3 regions of the Jejuibacter sp. L23 genome follow, and region 3 is predicted to be linked to each of the others. Evidence: predicted binding sites of a transcription regulator. Region 3 holds the regulator's gene; each other region holds the start of a gene.
What was found. Region 3 encodes PurR, which represses purine synthesis genes. Its sites were predicted from a motif close to CANGCAAACGTTTGCNTG; they were not measured.

Region 1 (10,245 bases), 2.4 Mb from region 3:
GCTCTGTAGCCTGTTTATGGCGCTGTACGCTTTTATTCCTGCCGTGCTGGGCCTGATCGCGTTGGCTGTTTTCCCTGATATCGAAGCGAATAATGCCCTGGCGACGCTCTCCGTCTCTTTGTTGCCACCGCTGATTTCTGGTTTGCTACTTTCTGCGGTAATCTCCGCTACGTTGTCGAGCGCCTCTGGTGATTTACTTGGGGCCGCCAGCATCTACACCCACGATCTGCATGAGAAATATTTGTTTTCCGGGCGACCGGTGAATAACCTGGCGCTGAGTCGGATTGTGGTTCTGATTGTTGGTGGCTGCGCCATTCTGCTTTCGCTGTGGAGCGGCGAAATTATTTCTCTGCTCATGTTCGCCTTTACGCTACGGGCGAGTGGTCCCTTTGCGGCCTGGGTATTTGGTTTACTGTGGGAAAAGGCGACGCCTCATGCTGGATTCTGGTCAATTCTGTTGGGCAGTCTTGCAGGGCTGGGTTGGCAGTTGGCGGGTGAACCGTGGGATGTGATGGCGATTGTCGCCGGAGCCCTGGTGAGCGTGGTGACTTTTTTGCTGGTCGCCTGGGTGGAAAAACAACTGGGCGTTGCGCCAGCGCCTTCGGCCTATCCGCCGGAGGATAACCCGTAATACGGCGTTGGATATACAAGCCGCGGTAACCCGCGGCTTGTTCTGTTCCTATCAGACTTCAAGGAAGTTAAGAATGCCGTCTGCCGCTTTACGGCCTTCGGCAATAGCGGTGACCACCAGATCGGAACCGCGAACGATATCGCCGCCAGCGAAGATTTTCGGATTGCTGGTCTGGAACGCGTTATCGCTGCCTTCCGGCGCAATGACGCGGCCCTGGCCGTCCAGCTCGACGCTGTGCTTCTCCAGCCAGTGCATAGGATGCGGACGGAAACCAAAGGCCATCACTACGGCATCGGCGGGCAGCACGTGCTCTGAACCAGCAACGATCTCGGCGCGACGGCGCCCTTTATCATCGGGCTCGCCCATTTCGGTACGTGCCATTTTCACGCCACACACCCGGCCATTGTCGTTGATCTCAACGCCCAGCGGCTGAAGGTTGAACTGAAACTCCACCCCCTCTTCACGGGCGTTCTTCACTTCGCGCTTCGAGCCTGGCATGTTCTCTTCGTCACGACGGTAGGCGCAGGTGACGTGGGTCGCCCCCTGGCGCACCGAGGTACGCACGCAGTCCATCGCCGTATCGCCGCCGCCCAGTACCACCACGCGCTTGCCTTCCATGCTGGTGTAGGGCTGCTGCGGATCTTCAGAGAAGCCCATCAGTTGGCGGGTGTTGGCAATCAGGAACGGCAGGGCCTCGTAAACGCCTGGCGCATCTTCATTTTCCAGGCCGCCGCGCATCGACTGATAGGTGCCCACGCCGAGGAAGACCGCATCATAGTCGGCCAGCAGGCTGTCCAGCTCTACATCCTTGCCTACTTCGGTGTTGAGCTTAAACTCAATGCCCATACCGGAGAAGATTTCGCGGCGGCGGGTCATCACCTCTTTTTCCAGCTTGAAGGCCGGAATGCCGAAGGTCAGCAGACCGCCGATTTCCGGATGGCGGTCAAAGACCACCGCCTTCACGCCGTTGCGGGTCAGGACATCGGCACAGGCCAGTCCGGCCGGTCCGGCACCGATAATCGCCACTCGCTTGCCGGTCTGCTTCACGCCGGTAAGGTCCGGGCGCCAGCCCATCTCAAGGGCTTTATCGTTGATATAGCGCTCGATATTGCCGATGGTCACGGCACCGAACTCGTCATTCAGCGTACAGGCGCCTTCACAAAGCCTGTCCTGCGGGCAGACGCGGCCGCAGACTTCCGGCAGCGTGTTGGTCTGGTGCGAGAGCTCCGCCGCTTCCACAATACGCCCCTCGTTGGCCAGCTTCAGCCAGTTGGGGATGTAGTTATGGACCGGGCACTTCCATTCGCAATAGGGGTTCCCGCAGTCGAGGCAACGGTCTGCCTGGGCGCTGGCCTGATTTTCCAGAAAGGGCTCGTAGATCTCAACAAATTCGATCTTACGGATCTTGAGCGGCTTCTTTGGCGGGTCAACGCGCTGTAAATCGATAAACTGGTATACGTTCTGACTCATAACAACCCCTTACTGCGCCTGCACCCGCAACTCGGCGGCGGTTCGGCTACGGTGACCCAATAATGCTTTAACATCGCTGGACTTCGGCTTCACCAGCGCGAATTTAGAGGCAAATTCCGACCAGTCGGCCAGGATCGCCTCTGCGCGTGACGAGCCGGTGTGCTGCACGTGCTCGGTAATCAGCCCACGCAGGTGCTCTTCGTGAATCGGCAGTTCGTCCACCTGCAGCACCTCCACCAGCTCCGGGTTGACACGCTTACGGAATTCACCGTCGTCATCCAGTACATAGGCAAAGCCGCCGGTCATGCCTGCGCCGAAGTTGACCCCGGTTTTGCCGAGGATGCAGACCACGCCGCCGGTCATGTATTCACAGCCGTTATCGCCGATACCTTCCACCACGGTGAGCGCCCCGGAGTTACGTACTGCAAAACGCTCACCCGCGCGGCCAGCGGCAAACAGCCGTCCGCCGGTGGCGCCGTACAGACAAGTATTACCGATGATGCTGGCTTCATGGCTGTGGAACGAGGAGCCGACCGGCGGACGTACCGCGATCAGTCCGCCAGCCATGCCTTTACCGACGTAGTCGTTGGCATCCCCGGTCAGGAACAGCTCAACGCCGCCCGCGTTCCAGACCCCGAAGCTCTGGCCTGCGGTACCGCTAAAGTGGGCGCGGATCGGATCGCCTGCCAGACCCTGGTCGCCGTGCTGGCTGGCGATATAGCCCGAGAGCGCGGCGCCTACTGAACGATCGGTGTTGCGAATGTCGAACCAGAAGGTTTTGCTCTGTTTCTCATCGACAAAGGGCTGCGCCTGCTTCAGCAACTGGGCGTTCAGCTCGCCGTTATCGAACGACGGGTTGTTCTCGGTGCAGTGGAGCGCTTTGCCTGCCTGGGGCTCGGCGGTCTCCAGCAGCTTAGAGAGATCCAGCTTCTGCTGTTTCGCAGTGAAGCCATCCAGCTCTTTCAGCAGATCGGTGCGGCCAATCAGATCCACCAGACGCTTCACGCCAAGCCACGCCATCAGCTCGCGGGTTTCCCGGGCGATGAAGTCAAAGTAGTTGGTTACCTTGAACGGCAGGCCGTGGTAATGGTTCTTACGCAGCTTTTCGTCCTGGGTTGCTACACCGGTCGCGCAGTTGTTCAGGTGGCAGATACGCAGATATTTACAGCCCAGCGCCACCATAGGTCCGGTACCGAAGCCGAAACTTTCCGCACCCAGGATAGCGGCTTTAATGATGTCGAGCCCGGTTTTCAGACCGCCATCGACCTGAAGGCGGATCTTGTGACGCAGGCCGTTGGCCACCAGCGCCTGCTGCGTTTCGACCAGTCCCAGCTCCCACGGACAACCGGCATATTTTACCGAGGTCAGAGGGCTGGCGCCGGTACCGCCGTCGTAACCGGCAATGGTGATGAGGTCAGCATAGGCTTTGGCCACGCCGGTGGCGATGGTGCCTACGCCAGGTTCGGAGACCAGCTTCACCGAGATCATCGCCTGCGGATTGACCTGCTTAAGGTCAAAGATCAACTGCGCCAGATCCTCGATGGAGTAGATATCATGGTGCGGCGGCGGTGAAATCAGGGTCACGCCGGGGACTGAATAGCGCAGTTTGGCAATATAAGGGGTAACCTTATCGCCGGGCAACTGTCCGCCTTCGCCCGGCTTGGCGCCCTGGGCCACTTTAATCTGAATCACGTCGGCGCTGCTCAGGTAGGCCGGGGTTACGCCAAAGCGTCCCGAAGCAACCTGCTTGATGCGTGATACTTTGTTGGTGCCATAGCGCGCCGGATCTTCGCCGCCTTCGCCAGAGTTAGAGAAGCCGCCGATGCTATTCATCGCTTCGGCCAGTGACTCGTGGGCTTCCGGGCTGAGGGCGCCGATGGACATCGCCGCGGTGTCGAAGCGTTTAAACAGCTCGCTGGCGGGCTCGACCGCGTCTACGGAGATGGCTTCGCCCTGCGGGTTCAGCGCCAGCAGATCGCGCAGCGCCGCGACAGGACGTTCGTTAACCAGCTTCGCGTAGGCCTGATAGTCCCGGTAGTCGCCACTCTGTACCGCTTGTTGCAGGGTACGGACCACATCCGGGTTATAGGCATGGTATTCGCCGCCGTGTACGTATTTCAGCAGCCCGCCCTGGCTCAGCGGCTTACGGGCCAGCCAGGCGCGCTTCGACAGGTTCAGCAGATCCTGCTGGAAGTCGCTAAAGCTGGCGCCGCCGATGCGGGTAACCACGCCGGGGAAACAGAGATCGCACAGATCCTGGTGCAGCCCCACGGCTTCGAACAACTGGGCGCAGCGGTAGGAAGCGATGGTGGAAATCCCCATCTTGGACATGATCTTGTACAGACCTTTATTGATGCCGTTCCGGTAGTTAAGCATCACTTCGCGCCAGGACTTGCTGATGGTGCCGCTGTCTACCATACGGGCCAGGGTTTCATAGGCCAGATACGGGTAGATAGCCGTGGCGCCAAAGCCGAGCAATACCGCGAAGTGGTGCGGATCGCGGGCGCTGGCCGTCTCGACGATGATGTTGGCGTCGCAGCGCAGGTTTTTCTCGATCAGGCGACGCTGAATGGCTCCCACCGCCATCGGCGCCGGAACCGGCAGACGATCTTTGGCGATATTGCGGTCAGAGAGCACCAGTAGCACGGTACCGTTATGCACCATGCGTTCGGCTTCGTCACACAGCGTCTGAATAGTGGTTTCCAGGCCGGTCTGGCTGGCATCGTAAGTGATATCCAGGGTATCGGCGCGATAGTACTCTTCGTCGAAGGTGGTGAGCTGACGGAAGTCAGACCACAGCAGGATCGGCGACTTAAAGCTCAGGCGGTGCGCCTGGCCTTCCGCTTCGCAGAAGACGTTCATCTCACGACCGATATTGGTGGCCAGTGACATCACATGGGCTTCGCGCAGCGGATCGATAGGCGGGTTGGTCACCTGAGCGAACTGCTGACGGAAGTAGTCATAAATAATACGCGGCTGGCTGGAGAGCACGGCGAAGGGAGTATCGTCCCCCATGGATCCGGTCGCCTCCTGGCCATTTTCGCCCAGAACGCGGATCACCGAGTCCAGCTCTTCGCCGCTGTAGTTAAACTGCTTCTGATAGCTCGACAGCAGAGTGTCGTCCATTTCACGCACGCCGACCTGGTCGTCAGACAGCTCTTCGAAGGGCACCAGGCGCTGAACGTACTGGTCCATCCAGGCTTTGTAAGGGTGACGTCCCTTAAGCTCGTCATCGGTTTGCGCCGAGTGCAGGATCTGCCCGCTACGGGTGTCGATCACCATCAGTTCACCAGGGCCGACGCGCCCTTTTTCCACCACTTCATCGGGCTGATAGTCCCAGATCCCCACTTCCGAGGCGCAGGTGATTAGCTTATCTTTGGTGATGACGTAGCGCGCCGGGCGCAGGCCGTTGCGGTCCAGACTACAGGCCGCGAAGCGACCGTCGGACAGAACGATACCCGCCGGGCCGTCCCAGGGCTCCATATGCATGGAGTTAAAGTCGAAGAAGGCGCGCAGTTCAGGATCCATATCCGGGTTGTTCTGCCAGGCCGGCGGTACCAGCAGACGCATGGCGCGGACAATATCCATACCGCCGCTTAACAGCAGCTCCAGCATGTTATCCAGCGAGCTGGAGTCGGATCCGGTTTCGTTAACGAAAGGCGCGGCATCCTGCAGATCGGGAATCAGCGGGGTCTTAAACTTATAGGTGCGAGCCCGGGCCCACTGGCGGTTACCGGTAATAGTATTGATTTCACCGTTGTGCGCCAGATAGCGGAAAGGCTGAGCCAGCGGCCAGCGCGGCACGGTATTAGTGGAGAAGCGCTGGTGAAACAGGCAGATGGAGGATTCCAGGCGCAGATCGGCCAGGTCCAGGTAGAAGCGCGGCAGATCCGCCGGCATACACAGACCTTTATAGATGTTCACCAGATTGGACAGGCTACAGACGTAGAAATCCTGATCCTGAATGCGTTTTTCAATGCGGCGGCGGGCGATGAACAGACGGCGCTCCATATCGCGTGGGCGCCAGCCCGCCGGGGCGTTAACAAAAATTTGCTCAATGCGGGGCAGGGAGGAGAGGGCGATTTCACCGAGTACATCGTCGTTGGTTGGCACGTCGCGCCAGCCGACGATAGACAGGGTTTCCTGGCGCAGCTCCTCTTCAACGATCTCGCGGCAGGCGCGCGCGATGGCGTCGTCCTTGCTTAAGAAAATCATGCCAACCGCGTAATTTTTGGCAAGACGCCAGCCCCGCTCTTCGGCCACCAGGCGGAAAAAACGGTCGGGTTTCTGTAACAGCAGGCCGCAGCCATCGCCGGTTTTACCATCGGCAAGAATGGCGCCGCGGTGCTGCATGCGGGCCAGTGCGTGGATAGCGGTACGCACTACTTTGTGGCTGGGTTCGCCTTCTATGTGGGCGATCAGGCCAAAACCACAGTTATCCTTCTCTAAGGATTTATCGTACAACATATCAGTGAACCTCCCCAGGCTCTGCGAGATTCCCGATACCGTTTGCTTTTGGGCGCAGAAGGGGCTGTGGCGACGAGTTGCGCGTGATTCACGCCTGACCCGAATTCGCCCTCCTTCAGACCTTCGCAGCGGTGGCACAAGTGTTGAGGACTTGCTTAAGAGGGAATCTCAATTACTGCATAAATATGATGGGGAGACCCCCATCGAGAAAGCTTCCAGCGAAATTCCAACTTATCGGGAAAGCGAACACAGGTCAAATGGCAAACTTATTTATCAAAAAAGCGTGTCGGTTGTTGTTATCTTTATGTATTTAAATGATTTTATGGTGTTTCAATCTGCAATCTGACCAATACCCGCGCTGGGCTTTCTGTGATCCCTCTCACTAAATTATCAGCCCTTCAATATCGATGAATGCTGCTGTCAGACTTAATTCCAGATTTTTTCACCAGTTTTCATTGTAAATGCAATCTATATGACTGTTTTAGGGGCCGAATAAATAATTTAACCAGACAGGGGAAAATATAAGGATAAGTTATTGGCTGGGTTGCGGGTAAAGTTGCAGTAATAGTGAATGGATATGCATATGAAGAAATCCCCCCGCAGACGCTTGATCCAGGTCATCGCCAGAGGGTAAGGATAATGGCAGGCTGGCCCCCTTTTTTCACGGGCCGGTCAGACAGATTATGCAGTTACAGGAATTAGTCAATATGTTTGGCGGCGATCTTCGCCGCCGCTACGGCGAAAAGGTTCATAAGCTGGCGCTGCATGGTGGCTTCAACTGTCCTAATCGGGATGGCACCCTGGGGCGCGGGGGCTGCACGTTTTGTAATGTCGCCTCGTTTGCCGATGAGAGTCAGCAGTACCTATCTATCCGCGAGCAACTGGACACGCAGTCTGACAAGCTGGATCGGGCTCGGCGCTGGCTTGCCTATTTTCAGGCTTACACCAGCACCTTTGCGGAAGTGGAAGTGTTAAGAAAAATGTACCAGCAGGCGGTCGCCCGGGCGGAGGTGGTGGGGCTGTGTGTTGGCACGCGACCAGACTGTGTGCCGGAAAGCGTGCTGGATTTGCTGAGCGACTACCGGGAACAGGGCTATGAGGTCTGGTTGGAGCTGGGGCTACAGAGCGCTCACGACAAAACCTTGCACCGTATCAATCGCGGCCATGATTTTGCCTGTTATCAGGAGACGACCCGACGCGCCAGAGCGCGCGGTATGAAGGTGTGCTGCCATCTGATTGTCGGGCTACCCGGCGAGGGCCAACAGGCCTGTCTGCAAACGCTCGAAAAGGTGGCGGAGACTGGCGTCGACGGGATTAAACTGCATCCATTACATATCGTTGAAGGCAGTATTATGGCGAAGGCCTGGCGGGCCGGTCGATTAACGCCTCCCGAACTCACAGAATATGGCGCCATCGCCGGGGAGATGATTCGCCATACCCCACCGGAGATTGTCTGGCATCGGGTTTCGGCCAGCGCTCGCCGCCCCACGCTGCTGGCGCCGCTATGGTGTGAAAATCGCTGGTCCGGCATGCTGGAGGTCGATCGCTGGCTACGGGCCCACGGCCCACAGGGATCGGCGCTGGGGCGTCCCTGGCGCTCTCCGGAGTAACGGGACGTTAACCTGCTGTCAATATTGCGCTATTTTTCCGGTATGATTGAGATTCAAACGCAGCTAAGGAATCCCTGATGAAGCAAATCCGGAAACTGGCGCAGTATTATGTCGACCTGATGATGAAGCTGGGCCTGGTCCGCTTCTCCCTGCTGTTGGCCCTGGCGCTGGTGGTGCTGGCGATGGTAGTGCAAATGGCGGTCACCATGCTGCTGCGCGGCCAGGTAGAGAGCATTGACGTTATCCGCTCGATCTTTTTCGGTCTGCTGATCACCCCCTGGGCAGTCTATTTCCTGTCGGTGGTGGTTGAGCAACTGGAAGAGTCGCGACAGCGGCTCAGTCGGCTGGTGGAAAAGCTGGAGGAGATGCGCGAGCGCGATCTGATGCTTAACGTCCAGCTTAAGGACAATATCACCCAGCTGAATCAGGAGATTGCCGAGCGCGAAAAGGCGGAAGCCGAACGTCATACCATGCTGGAAAAGCTAAAGGTCGAAATGAAGGAGCGCGAAGAGACCCAGATTCGCCTTGAGCAGCAATCCTCTTTCCTGCGTTCTTTCCTTGATGCTTCCCCGGATCTGGTGTTCTATCGCAATGAAGACAAAGAGTTTTCCGGCTGCAACCGGGCCATGGAGCTGCTGACCGGCAAAAGCGAGAAGCAGCTTATCGGCCAGAAACCTCACGAGGTGTACAACGATGAAGCCGCAGCCAAAGTTATCGAAACCGATGAGAAGGTATTTCGTCACAATGTCTCCCTGACCTATGAGCAGTGGCTGGACTACCCGGACGGGCGCAAGGCCTGCTTCGAGATCCGTAAGGTGCCCTATTACGATCGGGTCGGTAAGCGCCATGGCCTGATGGGGTTTGGCCGCGATATCACCGAGCGTAAGCGCTATCAGGAAGCGCTGGAACGCGCCAGCCGTGACAAGACCACCTTTATCTCCACCATCAGCCACGAATTGCGTACCCCGCTGAATGGCATTGTCGGCTTAAGCCGCATACTGCTGGACACCGAACTGACGCCGGAGCAGGAGAAATACCTGAAGACTATCCATGTCTCCGCCGTGACGCTGGGCAATATCTTCAACGATATTATCGATATGGATAAGATCGAGCGTCGCAAGGTACAGCTTGATAACCAGCCGGTGGATTTCACCAGCTTCCTGGGCGAGCTGGAGAACCTTTCGGCGCTGCAGGCCCAGCAGAAGGGGTTGCGCTTCGTAATGGAGCCGACGCTGCCGCTGCCTCATCAGGTGATTACCGATGGCACTCGTCTGCGTCAGATCCTGTGGAATCTTATCAGCAATGCGGTGAAATTTACCCGTGAGGGACGGGTAACGGTACGGATTCGCTACGACGAGGGCGATATGCTGCGCTTTGAAGTTGAGGATTCCGGTATCGGTATTCCTCAGGAAGAGCAGGATAAAATCTTCGCCATGTACTACCAGGTGAAGGACAGCCAGGGCGGAAAACCCGCCACCGGTACCGGTATCGGCCTGGCGGTCTCGCGACGGCTGGCGAAAAGCATGGGCGGCGATATTACCGTTAGCAGCCAGCCGGGTCAGGGCTCGACCTTTGTGCTGACCATTCAGGCGCCTCAGGTAGCGGAAGAGGTGGAAGACGCGCTGGAGCAGGACGATATGCCGCTGCCTGCATTGCATGTGCTGCTGGTGGAAGATATTGAGCTGAACGTGATTGTTGCCCGCTCGGTACTGGAAAAAATGGGCAACAGCGTTGAGGTTGCCATGACCGGTAACGAAGCGTTGACCCTGTTCCAGCCCGATGAGTTCGATCTGGTACTGCTGGATATTCAGCTGCCGGATATGAGCGGGCTGGATATCTCCAGAGAACTGCATCGACGCTATCGTGCTGACCAGCTACCGCCTCTGGTGGCGCTGACGGCTAACGTGCTGAAGGATAAAAAAGAGTATCAGGATGCCGGGATGGACGATGTACTTAGCAAACCGCTGGCGGTACCGGCGCTGACCGCCATGATTAAGAAATTCTGGGATGGCTGCGTACCTCAGGGCGAAAACGGGAAGGAGGCGCAAAGCGGCGTGAGTGATAAAG
Region 2 (10,245 bases), 2.3 Mb from region 3:
AGTAGTCATACAATGGGAAGTAATCATCCCATTGATTGTACTATTGGAGATAGACAGCTTATGTGAATCTGCACCACCATTTTCAAGATAGTATGTTGAAATAACACCATTAACGGTAGAACCCTTTATAACCGGATAGATTCCATTTCCGTATGTTGTACCGGCATCTTTCCAGTTAGCATAACCATAATACCAGGGCGTCGCTGCAGTATCATCATAACCAAAGGTATTATAAGTTGAGCCGGAAACATCCTTTGCATTTGCCTGAGAAGCGATTGCCAAAGTACAAGCTAATGCTATTTGAGATATTACAGGCTTATTTTTCCACATGTGCATTGGGTCATCCCCTCCTCAGGGAAGTAAGCAAGTTGATCCATCAATTTTCCTTATTGCGCCTTAGATTATGCAGAGTAAAACTAAAATAGTTCAATAATTCCTTCATCAAAGTCCGAAAACGGACTTAAACAAAATCACAACCCAGGAGTAATAATTAAGATTTATCGACAAAAAACAGACACCCTTTAAGAAACACTCTCTCATTATTACCTTATAAATACCCTCGGCATTTTATTATTCACCATAAAAAAGGTATTTCTCCGCCATAACGACCTAATCAACAGCTTCACCATATAATAATATATGGAAAAACAAGAATACCTTTTAATCACCAGGAAAATTCAACATGAATAGATAAATTCAGTTATATGATTAATCTATTCCACTATCTGTAGCCATAGATTACAGAATAACGGGCTACGACATTATAACTGGCTCTTTTTCGGGTATTTATGCGTCGCATAAAAAAACACCCTGCCAGCGTACAGCTCACAGGGTGGGGGGAGATTCACCACCAGGTTGCGGACTTCGTTGCCCACAACCCGTTTCGAATAGCGATAATGCCCTTTGCTAGCCAAAAATCGGCAGCAGCAGATAGAGCTTAATCACCAGTGCGTTCACGATATCAATAAAGAAAGCACCGACCATCGGCACCACCAGGAAGGCCATATGGGACGGACCAAAACGCTCTGTAATGGCCTGCATATTGGCGATTGCCGTCGGGGTCGCCCCCAGGCCAAAGCCGCAGTGACCTGCCGCCAGAACCGCTGCATCGTAGTTCTTACCCATAAATCGCCAGGTCACAAAGATGGCGTACAGCGCCATAAACAGCGTCTGGGTCGCCAGAATCACCAGCATCGGCAGCGCCAACGACGCCAGTTCCCACAGCTTGAGGCTCATTAACGCCATCGCCAGGAATAGCGACAAACAGACGTTGCCCAGAACAGAGACCGCTCGATCGAAAACCTGATAGAACCCCAGGAATGCCAGGGTATTGCTGAGGATAACCCCAATAAACAGAACACAAACGAAGGTTGGCAACTCAAAGACCGTGCCCTGCAGCAGTTGCGCAACCACTTTACCCACGGTCAGACAGATTGCAATCAGCGCAATGGTTTCCACCAGCACCAGCGAAGTAATCATGCGGCCAATGGCCGGTTTTTCGAATGCGCTCGGCGTCTCGCTGTCGTCCGGCATGCCTTCCGGCGTGGAGGAGTGCTTCACCAGGAAGCGGGCCACCGGACCGCCGATCAACCCCCCCAGCACCAGGCCAAAGGTAGCGCAGGCCATAGCGACTTCGGTCGCATTTTCAAAACCATAGCGCTCAACAAACAGCTTACTCCATGCCGCACCGGTTCCGTGACCACCGGACAGGGTTATTGAACCCGCCAGCAGCCCCATCAGCGGATCCAACCCCAGCAGGCTGGCCATACCGATGCCAATAGCGTTCTGCATCAGCAACAGTCCCACCACCACAATCAGGAAGGTACCCAGTACCTTGCCGCCGGAACGCAGACTGGCCAGGTTAGCATTCAAGCCAATGGTCGCAAAGAAAGCCAACATTAACGGGTCTTTCAGACTCATATCAAAGTCGATTTCCCATCCGATGCTCAGTTTCAGCACCAGTAGCGCTAACGCCACCAGCAAACCGCCCGCAACCGGTTCAGGAATAGTGTATTTCTTTAAAACAGGAACGCCCTGGACCAGTTTACGTCCGAGCAACAGAACCAGCGTAGCGGCTACGAGGGTGGAGAGGGTGTCGAGGTGAAACATAGTGAGCTCCTTTATCGCACAACGTTTCGCTCAAACGCGAAACACTTCCCCTGTTTTTCTCTGTGTTTTAATAACAGGAACCGGATTCTAAACAAAAAGTGGTCAAAAGTTATATAAAAGTCCTGTTTTGCAGTTTTAAATATTTGCACTTCCGCAAAGCAATCGTTTGCTTTTACCCGTCACACTCCGATAAAATCACCGCTTTTCCACTATGGGATTGTTTTAATGTCCGCCAACGCCAAAGCCGCTAAACCGGAAAATGCGCCACCGGTAACCCGGACCAGCACCAGCGAATTAATCTATCGTCTGGAAGACCGACCGCCACTGCCCCAGACGCTGTTTGCTGCCCTGCAGCATTTGCTGGCGATGTTCGTCGCCGTCATTACCCCCGCTCTGCTAATCTGCCAGGCGCTGGGCCTGCCCGCTTCCGATACTCAGCACATTATCAGTATGTCGCTGTTTGCCTCCGGCGTTGCATCCATTATCCAGATCAAAGCATGGGGACCAGTTGGTTCCGGCCTGCTGTCGATTCAGGGAACCAGCTTTAACTTTGTGTCTCCGTTGATTATGGGCGGCCTGGCGCTGAAGAACGGCGGCGCCGATGTACCCAGCATGATGGCTGCGCTGTTCGGCACGCTGATGCTGGCCAGCTGTACCGAGATGATTATTTCCCGGGTACTTCACCTGGCGCGCCGCATTATTACGCCGCTGGTTTCCGGTGTGGTGGTGATGATAATCGGCCTGTCGCTGATTCAGGTAGGGCTGACCTCTATCGGCGGCGGCTATGCGGCGATGAACGATCACACCTTTGGCGCACCGAAAAACCTGCTGCTGGCTGGTGCGGTGCTGCTGACCATTATTCTGCTTAACCGTCAGCGTAACCCCTATCTGCGTATCTCGTCGCTGGTGATCGCCATGGCGATTGGCTACCTGATTGCCTGGGGAATGGATATGCTACCGGCAGATACCACACCGACCAACACCTCGCTGTTTATGGTGCCGACCCCGCTTTATTATGGCCTGGGCATCGACTGGAATCTGCTGTTGCCGCTGATGCTGGTCTTTATGATCACTTCGCTGGAAACCATCGGCGATATTACCGCCACTTCCGATGTGTCCGAACAGCCGGTCTCCGGCCCGGTCTATATGAAACGCCTGAAGGGAGGCGTGCTGGCGAACGGTCTAAACTCCTTCGTATCGGCCATCTTTAATACCTTCCCGAACTCCTGCTTTGGTCAGAATAATGGTGTTATTCAGCTGACCGGCGTCGCCAGCCGTTACGTGGGCTTTGTGGTGGCGCTGATGCTAATGGTACTGGGTCTGTTCCCGGCCGTTAGCGGTTTTGTGCAGCATATTCCGGAGCCGGTGCTGGGCGGGGCCACCATCGTGATGTTCGGGACCATTGCGGCCTCGGGCGTGCGTATCGTCTCTCGCGAGCCGCTGAACCGCCGCGCCATCATGATTATCGCCCTGTCTCTGGCCGTTGGCCTTGGCGTATCTCAACAGCCGCTGATTCTGCAGTTCGCCCCGGACTGGGTGAAAAATCTGCTCTCTTCCGGGATTGCCGCCGGGGGTATCACCGCCATTGTGCTGAACCTGATTTTCCCGCCGGAGCAGGAAAAACAGTCATAACGTTTCGGTTCTTTCTGGCCTGAAACGGCGGGCGGTGGCACACTCTGTTCACCGCCCGCCGTTTTTGTTTGAGATTCTCCTTCTTGAGCCGATGCGTTAAATCGTGCATAACAGCCTGTAGGCTTCCCCGGGGATGGAGGTAATCACATTGCTTAAAAAACTGATCGTTACGCTACTTGTCGCCATTATTCTGGTGATTGTGGCGCTGTATATCGTGGTACAAACCCGCTGGGGGGCGAGCCAGGTCACCCGTTGGATCAACGAAAACAGCCGCTATCACCTGACTTTCGATCGTCTGGATCACCGCTGGGCCTCCCCAACCCATCTGGTGCTGGATAACGTCAGCTTCGGGCAAAATGGCCACCCGGCCTCTCTGGTGGCGAAAAGCGTGGATATCGGTCTTAGCAGCCGTCAGTTGACCAGGCCGCGCCACGTTGCCTCTCTCACGCTCATCGACGGTACCCTGAATCTGAACAATCGCCCGCTTTCCGTTCCGTTGCAGGCCGATACTCTGCGCCTGAACCGAATGGCGCTAAACCGCTCAGGAGATCCATGGCAGTTGAGCGGACACCAGATCAACGGCGGCATCAGCCCCTGGCTACCGGAAGCGGGTTATCCATTGGGTAAGCAGGCGCAGATAGAAATAAGCGCAGGAGAAATAACGCTGAATGGCATACCGGCGCGTAACGTTCTGGTTCAGGGCAATATCCGCGACCGCAACCTGACGCTGACCACCATTGGCGCCGATCTGTCGCGCGGCACGCTGACCGCCAGCGCCCGGCGTGATGTCAGCGGCCACTGGCTGATCAACACGCTACGCCTGAACAATATTCGCCTGCAGTCCGACAAGTCGCCAGGCGAACTCCTGAAACCGGTAACCGATCTGGCTTCGGTGAAAATCAACAATATGGATGTGACCGATGCCCGCCTCCAGGGACCGGGATGGGCCGTGACCGATCTGGATATGAATCTGCGTAATGTCACACTGAATCGCGGTGCATGGCGTAGCGACGACGGCACCCTGTCATTAAATGCCAGCGAATTTATCTACGGCAGACTGCATCTGTTCGACCCCATCTTTAACGCCGATCTCGCGCCCGGTGGCGTGAAACTGCGCCAGTTCACCTCACGCTGGGAAAACGGTATGGTGCGCACGAGCGGCGAATGGCAGCGCGCCAGTCAGACTCTGGCGCTCAACGAACTGGTACTGGCGGGCGTTGAATATACGCTGCCCGAAAACTGGCGCTCGCTGTGGCAGACGCAACTGCCCGAATGGCTGAATACCGTCGCGGTAAAAAGCGCCTCCGCCAGCCGTAACCTGCTGATCGATATCAATCCCGACTTCCCGTTCCAACTTACGGGTCTGGACGGCAGCGGTAGCCAGCTCCAGTTGGTACGCAATCGCCAGTGGGGATTGTGGTCCGGCGCCCTGAATCTGAACGCCGCCACGGCCACCTTTAATCGTACCGATCTCCGTCATCCTTCAATCAAGCTGGACGCGGCATCCGATGCGATTCGGGTCAGCGAACTGAGCGCTTTTGCCGGAGAAGGGCTGATGGAGGCCAGCGCCACGGTATCCCAGCTACCACAGCGTCAGTTCTCATTGACGATGAAGGGCCGCAACGTGCCGCTCGATGTGTTGAGCCACTGGGGTTGGCCGCTACCGGGCCAGAAGGGCAACGGCAATATGACGCTGAATCTGAACGGTAGCCTGGCGGCAGGTACACCGCTGAAGTCCGGCCTGAACGGCCAGTTGAAGGTCACCGACACGCAAGGTCGCCAGACGGAACAGCAGCGGGTTAACGGCGAGCTTACAGACAATGCGCCCACGCCTGCGCCACAACCGCCGCTGGTGCCTCAGGCCGCCATGCCAGCCCCCTGAGGATTACTCCTCTTCGTTTCCTCCCTCCTCCAGCGGCCCAAAGGGTCGCGCGGGGAGGACAATAAAGATGCCTTCAAAGACCGCCCCGGCGGTTTCATCCCCGTAGAGCGTCACTTCAAGCTGAACCCGGGCCTTACGCCCGCGCGCCAGGCGGTCGAGATCGCCACTCAGCGATCCCAGATCGGCCACGGCGCTGGGGCGCCCGCTAATCGGGCGGCTATAGCGAATATGGGCATCCGCCAGAATGATGGTGCCGCCCAGGTGACGCTCGCGCAGCATTAACCAGATCAGCCCCCAGCCGGTCAAAGTGGCTATCGAAAACAGGCTACCGGCAAACAGCGTATGGTTAGGATTCTGGTTACCGATTTCCGGCATAGTAGTTATAAATTTCTGACCGGTATATTGCTGAATGCGCACGCCCATCTTTTCACTTAGCGGAATATGCTGATACCAGGCCTGCTGTAGCTGGCCGCACCAGTCGGCGCGATGCAGAATATCATCCAGCGTCTGTATCGGTTTAATCATCAGGAAGTGACGTACCGGCGTGGTCTGGGGTGTGGTGATCTCGCCCTGGTTCACAAACCCCAGCCGGGAAAAGAACTCCATCGCATCTTCTCGAGCGCTGCAGGTCAGTCGCTTTACCCCTTCCTGACGCGCCACCGACTCCAGGGTCATTGCCACCAGCGTTCCTAACCCCTTTTCCTGGACCGAAGGGTGAACGGCCAGAAAGCGAATAGAGGCTTCATTTTCGGCATTGACGTAGAGGCGCCCTACGGCGACGGTATTTCCCTCTTCATCTACGACCATCTGATGATGCGCCATGGCGTCCCAGGCATCCCGTTCAGATCCTTTAGGCTGATGCAGCGGCTTACGCAGCATCTCCCAGCGGAACTGGTAGTAACATTCGAGTTCTTCTTCGGTTTCTGGTACGCGAAGGTAATACATAACCGTGCTCTCTCCTGTTGCCGCCGCCGGAAACTGCCGACGGCGTATCAGACCTGTAGCCAGAAGGTGACCGGGCCATCATTGACCAGCGACACCTGCATATCGGCAGCAAAGCGGCCGGTTGCGGCTTCCACCCCCTGACTGCGACAGCGTTCGACAAAATAGTCGTACAGCGCTTCTGCCTGCTGTGGCGCGGCCCCGCGCGAAAATCCCGGGCGCATGCCGCGTTCGGTATCCGCCGCCAGCGTAAACTGCGACACGACCAGGACACTACCGCCCGCCTGGCGCACGTTGAGATTCATTTTCCCCTGCTCATCGCCGAATATGCGGTAACCCAGCACCCGCTCGCAGAGCCGATCGGCTTTTTGTTGGTTATCTTCTTTTTCGACACCCAGCAGAACCAAAAGTCCCGCGCCTATTTCACCCGTCGTCTCCTGATCTACGGTGACAGAAGCCCGGGTGACGCGTTGAATTAATGCAATCATTTTCACTTTCTTATTTACGGACAACCGTTTGTGAGAGTGACAGCTATTTCCCCGTCAGGCAAGACGGGGATGAAATCAGCGCGAGGAGGAAAGAGAACAGAACGGTTACTGCCGGGCGAACCAGTCCGGAATGGTGCGGTTGTCGGTAACCAGAATGCTGGTGATTCCGCACGCTTCGGCACCGTTAATATTGTCAGCATTATCATCAAAGAACAGTGTCTTTTCGGCGGAGAAGCCCTCTTCTTTAAGGACTTTTTGGTAAATTCCCGGCTCCGGCTTACGCATTCCCATATCCTGAGACAGCCAGATGCGATCCGCTGCACTCTGAATTTCCGGATACTGTTCCGGCCAGTAAGTAGTATGCAGGCGATTAGTGTTGGAGAGTACCACCACCCTGTGCCCCTGCCCACGCAACCGGTTCATGATATCAATCACTTCCGGACGCAACGCCACGAAAATGGCCTGCCATCCCGTGGCAAACTGTTCATAGCTCAGAGGCAGTGACATCTCATGGCACAGCTGGCTGGCAAACTCTTCATCGCTGATTTCGCCGCGTTCATGACGGTGAAAGGTTTCTCCCATCACAAAACTCTTTTGCAGCTCCGCCAGGGGAATACGGCTGAAATCGCTCCAAGCTCCCAGCACGCGCCTGAAATCGATATCGACAATGACATTCCCTAAATCAAAGATATAGAGCATTTTCTGTTATCCCCTTTGTTGCAATTGAGTCCTTAATGAAGCGTAGCGACGGATAGTAATTTTAGCCATCCGCATCCTCCTGGACCGCCACAATTACCAAAACATCACCACCAGTAACTGAGGCGTAATGATGCGCAGGAACATCACCAGTGGATATACCGTGGCGTAAGAGAGCGCCGCGGCGCCGCTGGTAGCATGCAGGTTATTGGCAAACGCCAGCGCGGGAGGGTCGGTCATGGAGCCCGCCAGCATTCCACACAGGGTCAGATAATTGATACTGGTGAACAAACGCGCCAGCAGCGCCACCCCCAGCAACGGCAACGCAGTAATCGCTACACCATAGCTGATCCAACTCAGGCCGTCGCCCTGAACCAGGGTATCCAGAAAGTCACCGCCGGATTTAAGCCCCACCACCGCCAGAAACAGCACGATGCCCAACTCGCGCAACGCCAGATTAGCGCTGGGCGGCATAAACCAGTAAAGGCGACCAATACTGCCAATACGCCCCAGAATAATCGCCATAATCAACGGCCCGCCGGCCAACCCCAGACGCAACGCCGCCGGAAAACCTGGGATAAACAACGGAATAGAGCCCAGCAGAACGCCCAGACCGATACCGATAAACACCGGCAACATCTGCACCTGCTGTAGCTTCTGCTGCGCATTCCCCATCTCCGCAGACACCGCTTCTATCGATCCCGGCCTGCCGACCAGCGTCAGGATATCGCCAAACTGCAAGCTGGCGCCGCTCCCAGCCACCAGCTCAACACCGGCTCGATTCAGGCGCGAAATCACCACATCGTAACGCTGCTTGTAGTTAAGATCGCGGATTCGTTTTCCTAACACCCGCTCGTTAGTCACCACTACCCGCTCCACCCGCAGGTCGCTACCGCGAGTGGAAAGCGAAGTCGCCACCTCTTTGCCGATAATCAGCTGCGCATCGTGCAGATCCCGCTCTTTACCCACCAGGTGCAGCAAATCGCCGTTCTGTAAACGGGTTGCCGGAGACGGCACCATCAGAAGCTCGCCGCGCTTCAGGCGCGAACAGACCAGGCTGTCGCTGTTCAACAGCGGCACATCCTGAATGGCAAGATTATCAAGGTTAGGATTCTCGACCCGAATATTGAGCGTATGCAGACGTTCCTGACCGCTGCCGCAGCTCGCTTCAAACTGGCTGGCTTCCTGCTCAAGGTTGATCCGAAACGTCAGGCGAATCAGCCACATGGTAAGCAGAATACCGCAGATCCCAAAGGGGTAAGCCATGGCATAGCTCATACCCATCATATCGACCTGCGTTGTCGGCATACCAAGGTCGCTCAGAATCTGCTGCCCGGCCCCCAACGCCGGAGTATTAGTGACCGCGCCAGAGAAAATTCCCAGGATAACCGGCAGCGGCACGGCGAAAAAAACGTGTAGCGCCGCAGTGACCAACGCCCCCAGCAGCACAATAAGAATGGCGAACAGATTAAGCCGCAGTCCGGAAACTCGCAGTGAGGAAAAAAAACCCGGCCCCACCTGGATGCCGATGGTATACACGAACAGAATCAGGCCGAACTCCTGTAATACGTGCAGCATATCGGCATTGAGCGTCAGCCCGGCGTTATCGACAAAATGGCCGACGATAATGCCACCGAACAGCACACCGCCAATGCCCATACCGATACCACGGACTTTGATACTGCCAATCCACAACCCGACGACGGCCACCAGCGCCAGTACGCTAACCGTTAATGCGATTCCGCTCATCAGACTTCCCTGTAAACCATACTGTTAAAAGGGATTCTGACAGAGCCTCCCCAAATGAACAGGGGGTCAGCGCACAAAAAAGCTCCCGGATGGGAGCTTCAGGTTGATGACAAAGAGGGAAAAAACGGGGTTTTTCCCTCTTTGGGTTTATCAGTCGAAAATCAATGAATTGATTTTCCTTGTTTATTTTTCTGGGCTTCTGGCCGAACGCGTTCGTCCCAGGTTTATCAACAGTCTCAAGCTCCCGGATGGAAGCTTTCTTTCGTCATACAGCGAATCAGCTATTCAGCGCCGGGCGTTCACTGATAGCAATACGCTGCGGAGCAATGGCTTCCGGAATGTTGCGAGTCAGGTCAATATGCAGCAGACCATTGGTAAAGGTCGCGCCGGAGACTTCCATATGTTCAGCCAGGGTAAAGCTCAGGCTGAACGGCTGAGTCACCAGCCCCTGATGCAGCCAGTGGGTTTCGCCTTCCTGTGCCGGAGGCGTCCCTTTCACGCTCAGCCGGGTGCCTTCCAGCTCCACATCCAGGTCCTCCTGGCGGAAACCGGCCAGCGCCAGAGTGATGCGATAGTGGTTATCATCGCTCTTTTCGATGTTATACGGGGGGAAGCCCTGAGCATCACCGGCGCTTTGCAGCGCATTAGCGAGTTTGTCGAAGCCTATCCACTGACGCAGCAGCGGTGAAAGATCAAAGTTACGCATGGCATTTCTCCTTCTTTGAAGCGAGTCATGTTGCACCGGTG
Region 3 (10,245 bases):
AGCGTGCCCGAGCGCCTTGCGCGGGGGTAAAGAGCCTGGTAAAGTGAAAGCTATGAGCAAACATCCTGAACATGATACCCGCGAACACCTGCTCGCCACCGGCGAGCAGCTCTGCCTGCGCCTGGGCTTCACCGGCATGGGGCTGAGTGAACTGTTGCGTACCGCAGGCGTGCCGCGCGGGTCGTTTTACCACTATTTCCGCTCGAAAGAGGCCTTTGGCGTTGAAATGCTGAAACGCTATTACACCGCCGCCAATCAGCGGATGCGTGATGCGTTCGCCCGGGGCGAGACCCCCGCCAGCACGCTGCTGCTGGACTGGTATCGCCAGGCGCTGGAGCACTTCTGCCACAGTGGCATGATCGGTAACTGCCTGACGGTAAAGCTTTCCGCCGAGGTGTGCGATCTGTCGGAAGAGATGCGCGAAGCGCTGGAACAGGGTTCGTCGCAGGTGATTGCCATGCTGGCCCGGCTGATTACCAGGGCGCAGCAGGAAGAGGGATTAATGAAAGAGGACGACCCGCTCAGTCTGGCTAATGCCCTTTATGCCCTGTGGCTGGGCGCCAGCCTGCAGGCCAAAATTTCACGCAGCGCCATGCCGCTGGAAAGCGCGCAGGCTCAGGTCAGCCGACTGTTGCGCGGCTAAAAGTTCAGGCGACGGTGTACAAGCCGGCGCTTTTTCTTTACCCTGTAACTAGACGACCGGTCTACTCAAATCAGGAGTTAGCATGTCAAATCAACACCAGAAACTGTTTAGTCCCCTACAGATGGGGGCGATTGAGATCCCTAATCGGGTGATTATGGCTCCCCTTACCCGCCTGCGCAGCATTGAGCCGGGGGATATCCCCACGCCGCTGATGGGCGAATATTATCGCCAGCGCGCCAGTGCGGGACTTATCATCAGCGAGGCGACCCAGATTTCCGCCCAGGCGAAAGGCTATGCCGGCGCTCCCGGTCTGCACAGTCAGCCGCAGATTGATGCCTGGCGTCGCATCACCGATGGCGTTCATGCCGAAGGTGGTCATATCGCCGTTCAACTATGGCATACCGGCCGTATCTCCCATAACAGCGTACAGCCGGAAGGCAAAGCGCCGGTCGCTCCTTCCGCTATCCGCGCCGAGGGTCGTACCAGCCTGCGCGATGAAAATGGCAAAACCATTCGCGTGGATACCTCCACGCCGCGAGCCCTTGAGCGGGACGAAATCCCCGGCATTGTCGCCGACTTCCGTAAGGCGGTGGAAAACGCCCGGGAAGCCGGTTTCGATATGGTGGAACTGCACGGCGCGCACGGTTATCTGATTCACCAGTTCCTCTCCCCGGCCTCCAACCTGCGTGAAGACGAGTACGGCGGGAGCATTGAAAACCGCACCCGCTTTGCGCTGGAGGTGGTGGACGCCGCCATTGCGGGCTGGAGCGCCGATCGTATCGGGATCCGTATCTCGCCCCTGGGGCCGTTCAACGGGCTGGATAATGGACCCGACCAGGAAGAGGCCGCGCTGTATCTGATAGACGAGCTGAATAAACGCAAGCTGGCTTATCTGCACGTTTCCGAACCGGACTGGGCCGGTGGTCAGCCTTACAGCGACGCGTTCCGTCGCCAGGTACGCCAGCGCTTTAACGGCGTGATTATCGGCGCCGGAGCCTACACCCGTGAAAAAGCGGAACAGATGATTGAAGCAGGTTATATCGATGCTGCCGCCTTCGGACGCGACTGGATAGCCAACCCGGATCTGGTGGCGCGTCTGCATAACAATGCCCCTCTTAACTCTCAACGTACCGAAAGTTTCTACGGCGGCGGTGCTGAAGGTTACACCGATTACCCCACCCTCTGACCCTCTATCATTGATAGCGGCGCCCGTTCGCCGCTATACTCCTTAGTACGTTCTATTTTATCGACGGATAATAAAAAACCGTTAAATTACGAGGACTTTATGCGCTTACTCCATACCATGCTGCGCGTTGGCGACCTGCAACGCTCCATCGATTTTTACACCAATGTGCTGGGCATGAAACTGCTGCGTACCAGTGAAAACCCGGAATACAAATACTCCCTGGCCTTCGTAGGCTACGGCCCGGAAAGCGAAGAAGCGGTCATTGAGCTGACTTATAACTGGGGCGTGGAAAGCTACGATCTGGGCAACGCCTACGGCCATATTGCCCTGAGCGTGGATAACGCCGCTGAAGCCTGTGACCGTATCCGCAGCAATGGCGGTAACGTCACCCGTGAAGCAGGCCCGGTTAAGGGCGGCACCACCGTGATCGCCTTCGTGGAAGATCCTGATGGCTATAAAATTGAGCTGATCGAAGCTAAAGACGCCGGAAAAGGTCTGGGCGACTAATCTCCACGGGGCGCCACGGCGCCCCGCTTACTGCATTAAGCCCCAAAATTTGCCATAATACCCGCTGCTCGTTTTCCCCGTAACAAGAGACTCCGGATGTCCGACAACGCTCAACTGAACGGTCTGTGCGACCGCTTCCGCGGCTTTTATCCCGTTGTAATCGACGTGGAAACTGCCGGTTTTAACGCAAAGACCAACGCCCTGCTGGAGATAGCCGCCATCACGCTGAAAATGGACGAAGATGGCTGGCTGACAACCGACGAGACCCTGCACTTTCACGTTGAGCCCTTTGAAGGTTCGATTCTGGAGCCGGAAGCCCTGGCCTTTACCGGTATCGACCCCCATAACCCGCTACGCGGCGCGGTCAGCGAATACGATGCTCTGCATGCCATCTTCAAAATGGTGCGCAAAGGGATTAAGGCAAGTCACTGTAACCGGGCAATTATGGTGGCGCACAATGCCACCTTCGATCACGGATTTATGATGGCGGCCGCAGAACGCGCTGGCCTGAAACGCAACCCGTTTCATCCGTTCGTCACCTTCGATACCGCGGCCATGAGCGGCCTGGCGCTGGGCCAGACCGTACTGGCAAAGGCCTGCATCGCCGCCGGGATCGCCTTCGATGCCGAACAGGCGCACTCCGCGCTCTACGACACCGAACAGACCGCTCAACTGTTTTGTGAAATTGTTAACCGCTGGAAGCGACTGGGCGGCTGGCCGTTACCTCAGGTCGAAAGCAACGAGGCCTGATCCCTGGACGTAAAAAAGGCGGTTCATCATGAACCGCCTTTTTGATCGACAACAGAATCAATTATTCCGCGTCTGACTCTTCCGGCTTGTGCTTTGCCGCAGCCTCTTTGATCAGCGTCTGCAGTTCGCCGGCCTGATACATCTGAATGATGATATCGCAACCGCCAACCAGTTCACCTTCCACCCACAGTTGCGGGAACGTCGGCCAGTTAGCATATTTCGGCAGCTCGGCGCGAATCTCCGGATTCTGCAAAATATCCACGTAGGCAAAACGCTCGCCGCAGGCAGCCAGCGCCTGTACAGCCTGAGCGGAGAACCCACAGCTGGGTAATTTCGGTGATCCCTTCATGTACAGCAGGATGGGATTCTCGTTAATCTGACGCTCAATTTTTTCGATAGTGGTGCTCATTGTCATGCTTCCTCAAGCTTTTTACGGCGTTAGCCTTACATTGTAGCCACTCACGGGCAACGGTAAAACACCCACTTTCACAGGGTTATCCCCATCGGGCCACGCGGGGGTAAAGCTGCATGCAGAATAACACTTTAGCCGGGTCGTCGTGAACCGCCTCAGAGCTGCGTCCAGCCTGTTTTGGCGTAAAAACGTTCGCTTTGCTTCCATCGTCACGTCTGGAAACAAAAAAGCGGCTTCCCGCATGAGGTTTCTGTGGATTAGAATCCTCTGACTCCCGAAGCCGACGCCGCCCGGCGCCGCACTAACCATCGTTCAGGAAGTTAACGAGTGGCCCGAAACAGAAAATTTGCGCTTACCGTTTGCGCGCTGTTCCTGAGCAGCGCCCTGGTGCCCCATGCCCTGGCGGCAGGACACAGCCACCAGACGACCGAGCACAAGGCCCGCGCCCATAAATCCGGCGTCAGCCATAAAACGGTACTGCGCACCAGCAAACGCCACACCGGCGCCCGCAGCAAAAAACGCCCGACGCAGCGTAAAACCCGGCCCCATCATACCGGCACTACCTCAATTGCCAGCGCCCATAAGGACAGAATCGAAAAAGCCCGCAAAGTGGCGATGAATAAATTAATGAATCAGCTCGGTAAACCCTATCACTGGGGTGGAAGCTCACCGCGTACCGGCTTCGACTGCAGCGGTCTGATCTGGTATGCCTACAAAGATTTAGTCAATATTCGTATCCCCCGTACCGCCAACGGCATGTACCATCTGCGCGATGCAGCACCAGTGAACCGCAGCGAGCTACAGCGCGGCGACCTGGTCTTCTTCCGTATTCGCGGTCGCGGCACCGCCGATCACGTCGGGGTCTATGTGGGCAACGGTAAGTTTATCCAGTCCCCGCGTACCGGGCGCGACATCCAGATAACCTCTCTGAGTGATAACTACTGGCAGCGCCACTACATTGGCGCCCGTCGGGTGATGACGCCAGACACTCTGCGCTAACGCCCCCACTGACAAGGGGGCGTCGCTGTGGTTATTCGGCATCCGCCGCCAGCGTCTGATGCGGCGCTTTGCGCGATGAGAACAGCACCAGCAGCAGCCCCAGCGCGGCGATAATGCCCCCCATGACCGGCACGAAGCTATATCCCAGGCCACCGGAGATCACCGCCCCGCCCGCCGCAGCCCCCAGCGCATTACCAAGGTTAAAGGCGCCGATATTGACCGACGACGAGAGCCCTGGCGCCTCATGGGCCACTCGCATCACCCGCATCTGCAGTGGCGGAACCACGGCGAAGGTCGCTGCCCCCCAGACCACCATGGCGATGGCGGCACCGACTTCACTACGCGCCAGCCAGGGGATCGTAACCATAATCACGGTCAGCAGCAGTAAAAACCCTTTCAGGGTGCCGTTGACCGAGCGATCGGCAAAACGGCCGCCAAGATAGTTGCCCAGTGAAAAACCCAGCCCAACCAGCACCAGCATACCGGTAATAAAACCCGGCGAAGCATGAGTCACCCGCTGCAACACTGGCGAAATATAGGTATAAAGCGTAAACATCGCCCCCGCCCCCAGAACCGTGGTCAGCAGCGCCATCAGTACCTGAGGGCGCATCAGTACCCCCAGCTCGCGCTTCACGTCCGGACGATCGCCCGCGCCGCCCGCAGGCAGCGACAGCCACAGGCTTAACATCGCCACCACGCCAAGACCGGCGGTGGCCAGGAAGGACATACGCCAGCCAATGGCGCTACCCAGCCAGGTTGCCGCTGGCACGCCGCCGATATTGGCGATGGTCAGCCCCATAAACATGGTGGCGACCGCGCTGGCCTGCTTCTCTTTAGGGACCAGACTCGCCGCCACTACCGAACCCAGCCCGAAGAAGGCACCATGGTTAAGGCTGGTGATAATCCGGGAGGCCAGAAGCCAACCATAGCTGGGCGCCAGCGCCGACAGCACATTACCGACAATAAAGATTCCCATCAGAAACAGCAGCGCGCTGCGTCTGGCACGATGTGACAGCAGCAGCGTCATCAACGGCGCTCCCACCATAACGCCAATCGCATAAGCGCTGATCAGCATACCGGCCACGGGGATGGAGACACCCACCCCATCGGCGATAACGGGCAGCAGCCCCATGGGCGAAAATTCTGTTGTTCCTATACCAAATGCCCCAATGGCCAGCGCCAGTAAGGGGAAATTAAATTTCATTGTTATTTCTCCGGTAAATTCGGGAGACAGCTTCCGCCAGGGCGGAACTCACTGCTGCCGGAAATCGTCAGGCGGAGAATAATGACAGTCTGCGGGGGAAAGTTAAAGACGTGTTAAAAGCAAAAGGCTGTTGCGCAAATAGCAATAATAGAAAGGCCCGGATACGCAACGACGCGCATCCGGGTCGGGGATTAATGCAGTACGGCAGTCAGTGCGCCGCACACAATCACGCCGAGCGCGATAATAGTGGTGACCAGCGAGTATTTCAGTTCGGTACTCATGATTTTCTCCTGTGCTTTTTTCCATATTAGCGTAATGACTGATTCATTTTCCCACAAACGACCCTGAAAATCCTGTATCAAGTGGCCCTGAATGCAGATTTCCTCTTCCACTTTTAGCAAAGATAGGACAAAATCCCCGGCTAACGTGTTTTTACGCCGTCCGGTAATGCCCTCCTCCCGTCCAGTGTCGCTTCCCCGACATACCTGCAACCTGAAAAGTTGCGCCCCGGGATAAGTCCAGGCAAACGATTAACCGGCCGGTATTCAAGGAGACCAGGAAATGGCCGGGAGTGACGACTGATGGCAACAATCAAAGATGTGGCAAAGCGGGCAAACGTCTCCACCACTACGGTGTCGCATGTTATCAATAAAACCCGCTTTGTCGCGGAAGAGACCCGTAATGCGGTATGGGCCGCCATCAAAGAGCTGCACTACTCGCCCAGCGCCGTAGCCCGCAGCCTGAAAGTGAATCACACTAAAACCATCGGGCTGCTGGCCACCAGCAGTGAGGCCCCCTACTTTGCGGAAATTATCGAAGCCATAGAGAAAAGCTGCTTTGATAAGGGCTATACCCTGGTGCTGGGCAACGCCTGGAATAACCAGGAGAAACAGCGCGCCTACCTGTCGATGATGGCTCAGAAACGCGTCGACGGCCTGCTGGTAATGTGCTCGGAATATCCGGAACCGCTACTGGCGATGCTCGAAGAGTACCGCCATATCCCAATGGTGGTCATGGACTGGGGCGAAGCGAAAGCTGATTTCACCGACTCGGTCATCGATAACGCCTTCGAAGGCGGCTATATGGCGGGACGCTACCTGATTGAACGCGGCCATCGTGATATCGGCGCGATTCCCGGCTCCCCGCACCGCAATACCGGCGCGGGCCGTCTGGCAGGCTTTAAGAAGGCGCTGGAAGAAGCGCGCATCAAACTGAATGAAAAGTGGGTGGTGCAGGGAGACTTCGAGCCGGAATCCGGCTACCGCGCCATGCAACAGATTCTGTCTGCCGCCCAGCGCCCCACGGCAGTATTCTGCGGCGGCGATGTGATGGCGATGGGCGCCCTGTGTGCCGCCGATGAAATGGGGCTGCGGGTGCCCCAGGATATTTCGATTATCGGCTACGATAACGTGCGCAACTCCCGCTACTTTACCCCGGCGCTGACCACCATCCACCAGCCCAAGGACTCACTGGGGGAGACCGCCTTTAATATGCTGATTGACCGTATCGTCAATAAGCGCGAGCAGTCCCGCACCCTGGAGGTTCACCCGCGCCTGATTGAGCGCCGCTCGGTGGCCGATGGCCCGTTCCGCGACTATCGCCGCTAAGTACCACTATCGCCGCCAGGCACAGGGGAGCCCGCTCAACCGGGCTCCTTCAGCCACTCCGCATTCAGCGTTTCGCTATCCCCCAGATAATCCAGCAGCCAGCCCAGCACCGGTGAGTCTTCGTTCTGGCGCCAGCTCAGACAGCAGGCGGCATCAGGAAAGCGATTCTCCAGAGCCAGCGCTACCCACTGACCGCTTTTTATCCGCGGTTGCGCAACGTGGGCTGGTACCATGCCGACACAGAGCCCGGCATCCAGGCACTCTCTTGCCGTCTCCCAGTCCGGCACCACCATGCGCCGCTGGTTATCCAGCAGCCAGGTCGTACGCTTGGGGAGTGAGCGCGAGGTATCTTCCAGGACCAGCGACGGCCAGCGTCGCAGTCGTTCATCATCCAGCGCCCCCTCCGCTACCGCCAGCGGATGACCGGACGCCACCACGCAATGCCAGCGCAGCATCCCCATATCCCGAAAGGCGTAACGGCCACCAACCGGTACTGCCCGGGTGGCGCCGATCGCCAGCTCTACGCGCCCGTCCTCCAGCGCGTCCCATACGCCGTTAAACACTTCACGAGAAACCCGCAGCTCCACATCGGGGAAATGGCGGTAGAAATCCAGCACCAGTTGGCGGGTACGCGCCGGTTTAACGATGTTATCCACGGCGATGGAGAGCTGCCCGCGCCAGCCGTTGGCAATCTGCTGGCAGCGCTGACGGGTGGAGAGCATTTTTTTGATAACCTCCCGTCCTTCGCGCAGAAAAAAGGCCCCGGCCTCCGTCAGTTCGACATCTCGATGGCGGCGCACGAACAGCGGAACCGCCAGCCACGCCTCTAACTGACGTACCGTATAACTGACCGCCGAAGGCACCCGGTGCAGCTCCTGGGCTGCCGAACTAAAGCTGCCGTTGCGGGCAACAGCATCCACCACTTCCAGTGAGTATTCCGACCACATATCTGCCTGCAAAAAATTTGAATGCAACAGGCAAATATTAGCGTTTCACAAGCAATGATGCACTCCTTACACTGCGCCCATTCCCTGCATTCACCCAAAAAAGATCTTAGAGAGAAATCATGCAACCTGGAAAAGGATTTATGGTCTGGCTGGCCGGTCTGAGCATTATCGGCTTTCTGGCCACCGATATGTATTTGCCGGCGTTTTCCGCCATGCAGCAGAGTCTGAACACCAGCCCTGGCGCTATTAGCGCCAGTCTGAGCCTGTTTCTGGCAGGTTTCGCGCTGGCGCAGCTGATCTGGGGACCGCTGTCGGACCGTTTTGGCCGCCGTCCGATACTACTGGCGGGGCTGGCGCTGTTCGCCTTCGGCTGTCTGGGAATGCTGTGGGTCAAGAGCGCGACCATGATGTTGGCACTGCGCTTTATTCAGGCGGTTGGGGTCTGTGCCGCCACCGTAAGCTGGCAGGCGCTGGTCGCCGATCGCTATCCCGGCCCGCAGGCAAAACGGGTTTTCGCCTCTATTATGCCACTGGTCGCGCTTTCGCCAGCGCTGGCGCCTCTGCTGGGTAGCTGGCTGCTGGTGCATTTCGAATGGCAGGCCATCTTCCTCGCACTGTTTATCATTACCCTGCTACTGATGGCCCCCGCATTGCGTATGGCGCCGCAGCGTCCCAAACCGCACAGCGAGGTGGCGAAAACCGGGTTCCTGATGCTGCTGCGCTGCCGCAGCTATCGCGGCAACGTCATGATCTATGCCGCCTGCTCCGCCAGCTTCTTTGCCTGGCTGACCGGCTCGCCGTTCCTGCTACGCGAGCTGGGCTACGGGCCAGGCGCCACCGGCCTGAGCTACGTCCCTCAAACCATCGCCTTTCTGATTGGTGGTTACGGCTGTCGCAGCGCCCTGTCGCGCTGGGGTGGCGAACTGCTGCTGCCCTGGCTACTGGGCCTCTATGCCCTGAGCGTACTGGCAACCTGGGGCGTGGCGCTTTCCGGCCACGCAACCCTGACCCTGTTGCTGATCCCCTTCTGCCTGATGGCGCTCGTGAACGGTGCTATCTATCCCATCGTCGTTTCGGCGGCCCTGCTGCCTTTTCCGGGAGATGCCGGTCGCGCCGCCGCGCTGCAAAATACCCTGCAGCTCGGTCTGTGCTTTCTGGCCAGTCTGCTGGTCTCCTGGGGCGTTGAACAACCGCTGCTCACCACCACCGGAGTGATGATGGGAACCGTGGTGCTGGCGCTGGCAGGTTACCTGATGCAGCGCGTTTCGCACCAGCAATGGCACCCCTCACGCCAGGTAAAATAACGGGCTGGATAATGAGAATCGCCTCTAATTAGGGCGCTAACAATTTTTTATTGAATCACTTTTATCAGAGGCATATACTGAAAAACAGCTCTGGATAAATACCATAAATATTATGTATTAACGGGAGCACCCTGCCCCCGTTTTCTCTTGTTTGAGGGTCTTACAAGGAAGACTTCTCCTTTCTTTATTCACGTCGGTTATCAGACGCTCGGATTTTCCGTGAGAATTCTCACAAGGCCAAAATAGCGACTACGCTTTTTCTGATAGCGTGAGTGCTGTAATGGACCCGATCGCACATAGGTGATGGAGAAGGCTATGAGTTCATCGTGTATAGAAGAAACCAGCGTCACTGACAGCGAGTGGTATCGCATCGCCAGTGAAATGCTCGGACGGGCCGGTATCAACATAAATGGCGCCACTCCGGGCGATATTCAGGTTAAGAATCCCGACTTCTTCAAGCGTGTATTACAGGAAGGCTCGCTGGGTCTGGGCGAAAGTTACATGGACGGCTGGTGGGAATGCGACAGACTCGATGTCTTTTTTACCAAAGTTCTGCGCGCTGGCCTGGAAAATCAGCTGCCGCACCACCTTAAGGATACGTTGCGCATCGCCGCCGCCCGCCTGGTCAACCTGCAAAGCAAGAAACGGGCGTGGATCGTCGGCAAAGAGCATTACGATCTCGGCAA

Region 1: the regulator PurR is predicted to act here: its motif matches at 6,600-6,617, upstream of gltB (glutamate synthase large subunit).
Region 2: the regulator PurR is predicted to act here: its motif matches at 2,265-2,282, upstream of SCU88_RS00115 (nucleobase:cation symporter-2 family protein).

The regions. Positions count from the first base shown of each region.
Region 1 covers NZ_CP138199.1:4,692,522-4,702,766, reverse strand. Annotated here, with positions in the region: gene SCU88_RS22405 (sodium:solute symporter family transporter) at 1-631, shown strand, start outside; gene SCU88_RS22400 (FAD-dependent oxidoreductase) at 683-2,101, opposite strand; gene gltB (glutamate synthase large subunit) at 2,111-6,568, opposite strand; gene SCU88_RS22390 (TIGR01212 family radical SAM protein) at 7,252-8,178, shown strand; gene arcB (aerobic respiration two-component sensor histidine kinase ArcB) at 8,256-10,245, shown strand, end outside.
Region 2 covers NZ_CP138199.1:17,289-27,533, reverse strand. Annotated here, with positions in the region: gene SCU88_RS00125 (autotransporter outer membrane beta-barrel domain-containing protein) at 1-336, opposite strand, end outside; gene gltS (sodium/glutamate symporter) at 907-2,109, opposite strand; gene SCU88_RS00115 (nucleobase:cation symporter-2 family protein) at 2,335-3,741, shown strand; gene SCU88_RS00110 (AsmA family protein) at 3,884-5,623, shown strand; gene fabY (fatty acid biosynthesis protein FabY) at 5,627-6,568, opposite strand; gene dtd (D-aminoacyl-tRNA deacylase) at 6,616-7,053, opposite strand; gene yihX (glucose-1-phosphatase) at 7,159-7,752, opposite strand; gene SCU88_RS00090 (putative transporter) at 7,846-9,498, opposite strand; gene ibpB (small heat shock chaperone IbpB) at 9,776-10,204, opposite strand.
Region 3 covers NZ_CP138199.1:2,335,430-2,345,674, reverse strand. Annotated here, with positions in the region: gene eptA (phosphoethanolamine transferase EptA) at 1-30, shown strand, start outside; gene SCU88_RS10800 (TetR/AcrR family transcriptional regulator) at 53-643, shown strand; gene SCU88_RS10795 (N-ethylmaleimide reductase) at 726-1,829, shown strand; gene gloA (lactoylglutathione lyase) at 1,929-2,336, shown strand; gene rnt (ribonuclease T) at 2,433-3,086, shown strand; gene SCU88_RS10780 (Grx4 family monothiol glutaredoxin) at 3,148-3,495, opposite strand; gene SCU88_RS10775 (NlpC/P60 family protein) at 3,826-4,497, shown strand; gene SCU88_RS10770 (MFS transporter) at 4,529-5,701, opposite strand; gene SCU88_RS10765 (YnhF family membrane protein) at 5,893-5,982, opposite strand; gene purR (HTH-type transcriptional repressor PurR) at 6,283-7,308, shown strand; gene punR (DNA-binding transcriptional activator PunR) at 7,344-8,255, opposite strand; gene punC (purine nucleoside transporter PunC) at 8,375-9,559, shown strand; gene cfa (cyclopropane fatty acyl phospholipid synthase) at 9,875-10,245, shown strand, end outside.